2 regions of the Kitasatospora sp. NPDC048540 genome follow, and region 2 is predicted to be linked to the other one. Evidence: riboswitches for the same ligand, from Rfam matches in the RefSeq annotation. Region 2 holds a riboswitch; the other holds the start of a gene.

Region 1 (3,200 bases), on a different contig from region 2:
GCAGCCGCCGGCCACGGCGGGGATGATCGAGACGGCCGCGCCGTCCTTGACCACCGCGTCCAGGCCGCCGTCGAAACGCACGTCGTCGTCGTTGACGTAGACGTTGACGAAGCGCCGCAGCTGGCCGGCGTCGTCCAGGATCCGGGCGGAGATGCCCGGGTGGTTGCGCTCCAGGTCCTTGACCACCTCGGCCAGGGTGGCGCCCTCGGCGGTGACCTCGGCCCGGCCGTCGGTGTAGGTGCGCAGGATGGTGGGGATGCGGACGGTGGCGCTCATGGGCGGCTACTCCTTGCTGCGGGGTGGGGGGAGGGCTCAGGCGGAGGCGAGACCGGCGGCGCGGAACGACTCCAGGGTCGGCCGGATGGTGGCGGTCAGGCCGGCGTCGGCGACCGCGTCCAGGGTCTTCAGGCCGTCGCCGGTGTTGATCGCGACGGTCTCCTTGGCCGGGTCCAGCTGCCCGGTCTCCACCAGCTTCTTCAGCACGCCGATGGTCACCCCGCCCGCGGTCTCGGCGAAGATGCCCTCGGTGCGGGCCAGCAGCTTGATCGCCTCGACCACCTCGGCGTCGGTGACGTCCTCGACGGCGCCGCCGGTGCGGCGGGCGATGTCCAGCACGTACGGGCCGTCGGCCGGGTTGCCGATCGCCAGCGACTTGGCGATGGTGTCCGGCTTGACCGGGCGGATCACGTCGTGGCCGGCCTTGTACGCGGCCGAGACCGGGGAGCAGCCCTCGGCCTGGGCGCCGAAGATCTTGTAGGGGCGGTCCTCGACCAGGCCGAGCCCGATCAGCTCCTGCAGCCCCTTGTCGATCTTCGTGAGCTGGGAGCCGGACGCGATCGGGATGACGATCTGCTCCGGCAGCCGCCAGCCGAGCTGCTCGCAGATCTCGTACGCCAGGGTCTTGGAGCCCTCGCCGTAGTAGGGGCGGAGGTTGACGTTGACGAAGCCCCAGCCCTCGCCGGCCGGGTCGCCGATCAGCTCGGAGCAGAAGCGGTTCACGTCGTCGTAGTTGCCCTGGATGCCGACCAGTTCGCCGCCGTACACCCCGGCCATCACGACCTTGCCCTGCTCCAGGTCGTGCGGGATGAAGACGCAGGACTTGAAACCGGCCCGGGCCGCCGCCGCGCCCACCGCGCCGGCCAGGTTGCCGGTCGAGGAGCAGGACAGGGTGGTGAAGTCGAAGGCGCGCGCCGCCTCGATGGCGCAGGCGACCACCCGGTCCTTGAAGGAGTGGGTGGGGTTGCCGGAGTCGTCCTTGACGTGCAGCTGGGCGGTGAAGCCGAGTTCGCGGCCCAGGTTGTCGGCCTTCACCAGCGGCGTCCAGCCCGGGTTCAGGTTCGGCTTGGACGCGACGTCGGCGGGCACCGGCAGCAGCGGGGCGTAGCGCCAGATCGAGGCCGGGCCGGACTCGATCCGCCTGCGCAGCTCCTCGGCCTCGTACGAGCCGAAGTCGTAGGCGATCTCCAGCGGGCCGAAGCACTCGGCGCAAGCGAAATGCGGGCCGAGCGGGGTGCGGGCGCCGCACTCCCGACAGGACAGCGCGGCGGCGGGGCCGAGGTCGACTGCGGGGGCGGCAACGGGGATAGCGGTAGCCATGGTGGCGGAGGCCTCTCTCCTCATCTTCCCCGTGGTGCGGGCGCGCCACGGGCCGGAATTGGCACCTGTCCCGCCCGGAGCCTCGACCTGACGGTCAGTTGGCCGGACGGGAAGGTTGCCGGGACTTCAACGGGCCGTTCCCTCAGTCCCTCTGGATGAGCAATGTGGCGCGCGGTGTTGCAACCGGCAGCGCGTTTGTGGTCGTGCACAGCGACCCACCCCGACGTGCGAGGGTCGGATCGCATTACCAAGACTGTATCCGAAGGCCCCGGTACCACCTCATGCCGTCCGGTCCCCGAGACGGCGCCGCCCATTCCGAGGAGCGAGACCTTGCCCGACCAGCCCCGGCCCGACGTTCAGCCCCAGGTGGCGTCCTGGCTGCGCCGCCGCAGTTGGCGGGCGGCCGACCGACCGGTGGGGACGCTGGTCGCCGCCAAGCGCGCGGCGGGCCCGGCGGGCACCGTCAGCGTGGTGCTGCCGGCCCTGGACGAGGAGCCGACCGTCGGCGAGATCGTCAGCACGATCCGCACCGAGCTGATGGAGCGGCTGCCGCTGGTGGACGAGCTGGTGGTGGTGGACTCCGGCTCGGTGGACCGCACCGCCGAGCGGGCCGCCGCCGCCGGGGCGCGGGTGGTGCACCGGGACGACATCCTGCCGCGGCTGCCCGCCGAGCCCGGCAAGGGCGAGGTGCTGTGGCGCTCGCTGCTGGTCACCCGCGGCGAGATCGTCTGCTTCATCGACGCCGACCTGCGCGAGTTCGACCCCGCCTTCGTCACCGGGATCATCGGCCCGCTGCTCACCGACCCGGGGATCCAGCTGGTCAAGGCGATGTACGACCGCCCGCTGGAGACCGCGGGCGCCGTCGTGCCGGCCGGCGGCGGCCGGGTCACCGAGCTGGTCGCCCGTCCGCTGCTCAACCTGCACTGGCCGCAGCTGGCCGGCTTCGTCCAGCCGCTGGGCGGGGAGTACGCGGCCCGCCGCTCGCTGCTGGAGCGGCTGCCCTTCCCGACCGGGTACGGGGTCGAGCTGGGCCTGCTGGTGGACGCCCTGGACGCGGTCGGGCTGGACGCGCTGGCACAGGTCGACGTCGGGGTCCGGCACCACCGCCACCAGGACGGCCAGGCGCTCGGCCGGATGGCCGCCACCATCTACCGCACCGCACTGGAACGCCTGGACCGCACCCACCGGCTGAAGGCCGAGGACGGCTTGGTGCACCCGATGCTCACCCAGTTCTCCCGCGATCCGGCGACCCGCGACTTCACCGCCCACACCCACCCGGTGGGGGCGGTGGAGCGGCCCCCGGTGCGGACCCTGCCCGAGTACCGGGACCGCCCCCGCTGACGGCCGGGACCGGCCGCCGGCGGCGGCTCGCCGCGTGCTGAGTGGTTTGCACCCGGGGTCGCGCGGCAAGCTTGGCAGTATGGCCGATCACGCGTCCGCACGTTCGAGTCAGCCCGGTGCCGCCCCCATCCTGGTGGCCTCCAACCGCGGCCCGGTGTCCTTCAGCAGTGAGGACGACGGTTCGCTGACCCTGAAGAGAGGCGGTGGCGGCCTGGTCTCGGGCCTGTCCGCGATCGAGGACCCGTCGGCGGTCTGGGTCTGCG
Region 2 (3,200 bases):
CGGCTGCCCGCCGGTGCTGGTGGTGATCGGACGCCCGCAGGACGCCTGGCTCGCCGCCTGGAGCCGGGCCGACGCCGCCGTCTCGCACCCGGTGGACCCGGTGGCGCTGGCCGAGGCCGCGGCCACCCTGCTGCGGGCCCGGGTGGCCCGGCGCACCCCCGCCCACCGCTGATCCGGCGGGCTCCGCCCGACCGGTCGTCTCACCAGGAGAGAAGCCGTCCGGACATTCCGGCGCGGGCGCCGCGCCGCTCGCTAGGCTGGCTCCGACCCGATGACGACGTACCGATCGAGAGCTGGAGTCAGCCATGGTGAACGTGCACCCTGCGAACGGCGGCGACGACCCCGCGCAGGTGGTCCGCACCTGGCCGGACGTCCTGAGCGCGCTGCTGAAGGGGGAGGACCTCGGCCAGGCCGACGCGGCCTGGGCGATGGACCGGATCATGACCGGCGAGGCCACCCCGGTCCAGGTGGCCGGCTTCATGGTGGCCCTGCGGGCCAAGGGCGAGACGGTCGACGAGGTCTCCGGCCTGGTCGACGCGATGTACGAGCACGCCGAGCCGCTGCACATCCCCGGCCCGGCGGTGGACATCGTCGGCACCGGCGGCGACCGGGCCAAGACCGTCAACATCTCCACCATGTCGGCGATCGTCGCGGCGGCGGCCGGGGCCAAGGTGGTCAAGCACGGCAACCGGGCCGCCTCCTCCGCCAGCGGCTCCTCGGACGTGCTGGAGCGGCTCGGCATCCGGCTGGACCTGAGCGCCCGCCGGGTCGCCGAGGTGGCCGAGGAGACCGGTCTGACCTTCTGCTTCGCGGCCAAGTTCCACCCCGCGATGCGGCACGCCGCCCAGGCCCGCCGCGACCTGGGCGTGCCGACCGCGTTCAACATCCTCGGCCCGCTCACCAACCCCGCCAAGGTCACCGCGCACGCCATCGGCTGCTTCGACACCCGGCTGGCGGGGCTGATCGCCGGCGTGCTGGCCCGCCGCGGCTCCACCGCCCTGGTCTTCCGCGGCGACGACGGCCTGGACGAGCTGACCATCTCCACCACCTCCCGGATCTGGCTGGTCAGTGGCGGCCAGGTGGCCGTGAGCGGCTTCGACCCGAGGGACGTCGGGATCGAGCCGGTCGGCCTGGAGGCGCTGCGCGGCGGCGACCCCGAGTACAACGCCGCGGTGGTCCGGCGGCTGCTGGCCGGCGAGCGCGGCCCGGTCCGCGACGCGGTCCTGCTGAACGCCGCCGCCGCGCTGGTCGCGCTGGACCTGACCGGTGCGCCGCTGGCCGAGCAGCTGGCCGCCGGCATGGAGCGGACCGCCGCCGCGATCGACTCCGGCGCGGCCGAGGCGACCCTCAAGCGCTGGGTGGAGGCGACCACCCGCGGCTGACCGTCCACCGGCGAGGGGCCCGTGGTGCCGAGGCGCCGCGGGCCCCTCGCCCGTCCGGATGCCGGAACGGTGTTTGACCACTCTCCGGAAGCTGGCCTAGAGTCCGTGCCAGGTCATGAGTGACAGCGACAAGCCCCAGCTTGCTGTCCGGCAACCCTCCGTCCGTGGCGGGGTGCCCTGGGTGAGGACCGGGCCACTCGGCGATCCGTCCGCGTGGCAAGCGCGGACTTCCGGCATCGCACTCCCGGGGTCCTTTCCCCAGGAGGAGTGCATCCCGTGACCCTTTCCACCGACCTCTGCGCCACCGGCCTCACCACCCCGCTCGCCGTCCTCGGCCACGACGTCCAGGTCCCGCTCGTCAGCGGCGAGAAGGTCACCTACGCCGCGCTCGACTACGCCGCCAGCGCCCCCGCCCTGCAGCGGGTCTGGGACGACGTCGCCGCCTACGCCCCCTACTACGGCAGCGTGCACCGCGGCGCCGGCTACCTCTCGCAGCTGTCCACCGACCTGTTCGAGCAGAGCCGCCGTACCGTCGCCGACTTCCTCGACCTGCGCGAGGGCGACCAGGTGGTCTTCACCCGGGCCACCACCGACTCGCTCAACCTGCTGGCCGCCGCGGTGCCGGCCGGCACCCGGGTGTACGCCTTCGAGACCGAGCACCACGCCTCCCTGCTGCCCTGGCGCCGGGCCGGGATCACCGTCGGCTACCTGCGGGCACCGCGCTCGCACGCCGAGGCGGTCGCCGCGCTGGAGGCCGCGCTCGCCGAGGCCGGTGACGGCCCGAAGCTGCTCTGCGTCACCGGCGCCTCCAACGTCACCGGCGAGCTGTGGCCGGTCGCCGAGCTGACCGAGGTCGCCCACCGCCACGGCGCCCGGGTCGTGCTGGACGCCGCCCAGCTCGCCCCGCACCACCGGGTCTCGGTCCGCGACCTGGACGTCGACTGGATCGCCTTCTCGGGCCACAAGCTGTACGCGCCGTTCGGCGCCGGGGTGCTGGCCGGCCGCAGCGACTGGCTGGACGCGGCCGAGCCGTACCTGGCCGGCGGCGGCGCCAGCCGGACCGTCGCCCGCGAGGCGGACGGCTCGGTGGCGGTGGAGTGGCACTCGGGCCCGTCCCGGCACGAGGCCGGCTCGCCCAACGTGATCGGCGCCTACGCCATCGCCTCCGCCTGCCGGGCGCTCACCGAGGCCGGGTTCGACGCGCTGCAGGCCCGCGAGGAGCAGCTGATCGAGCGGCTCAAGGCCGGGCTCGCCGGGATCCCCGAGGTCAAGGTGCTCAGCCTGTTCGGGACGGACGCCGCCCGGGTCGGCGTGCTCTCGTTCGTGGTGGAGGGCTGGAACAGCTCGCACTTCTCGGCCGCGCTCTCCGCCGAGTACGGGATCGGGGTGCGGGACGGCCTGTTCTGTGCGCACCCGCTGGTGCGGACCCTGCTCGGCGGGCAGGAGGCGACGCCGTCCGAGTGCGGTGCGCCCGAGGCCTCGCTGCCCGGCGAGCGCAGCCTCAATGCGATCCGGGTCAGCTTCGGCGCCGGCACCCCGGACGAGCACCTGGAGCGCTTCCTCGGCGCCGTCCGCGAGCTGGTCGCCGACGGCGCCCGGTGGACCTACCGCAACGAGGGCGGCCGCTGCGTCGCCGACACCCGCCGGCCCTGAGACCGCCGCCGCGGGCGCACCCGGGCTACTCCAGGCCGAGCGCGAACGCGGCCTCCAGGTCGTGCTGGGAGTAGGTACGGAAGGCGATGTGGGTCTCCGTGTGCTCCACCCCGGGGACCTTGTTGACCTGGCCGGGGATCACCTCGGCCAGGTCCTCGTGCTGCC

What was found. Region 2 has a riboswitch for S-adenosylmethionine ahead of AB0D08_RS01320 (aminotransferase class V-fold PLP-dependent enzyme). Riboswitches for the same ligand answer to the same signal wherever they lie in the genome.
Region 1: another riboswitch for S-adenosylmethionine. It lies ahead of thrC (threonine synthase); the one in region 2 lies ahead of AB0D08_RS01320 (aminotransferase class V-fold PLP-dependent enzyme).

The regions. Positions count from the first base shown of each region.
Region 1 covers NZ_JBEZIR010000077.1:22,075-25,274, forward strand. The annotation lists gene AB0D08_RS26290 (MoaD/ThiS family protein) at 1-276, opposite strand, end outside; gene thrC (threonine synthase) at 313-1,596, opposite strand; SAM riboswitch class I at 1,614-1,758, opposite strand; gene AB0D08_RS26300 (glucosyl-3-phosphoglycerate synthase) at 1,927-2,937, shown strand; gene AB0D08_RS26305 (trehalose-6-phosphate synthase) at 3,017-3,200, shown strand, end outside.
Region 2 covers NZ_JBEZIR010000001.1:247,138-250,337, forward strand. The annotation lists gene AB0D08_RS01310 (hypothetical protein) at 1-172, shown strand, start outside; gene trpD (anthranilate phosphoribosyltransferase) at 306-1,382, shown strand; SAM riboswitch class IV at 1,494-1,611, shown strand; gene AB0D08_RS01320 (aminotransferase class V-fold PLP-dependent enzyme) at 1,659-3,035, shown strand; gene AB0D08_RS01325 (Lrp/AsnC ligand binding domain-containing protein) at 3,061-3,200, opposite strand, start outside.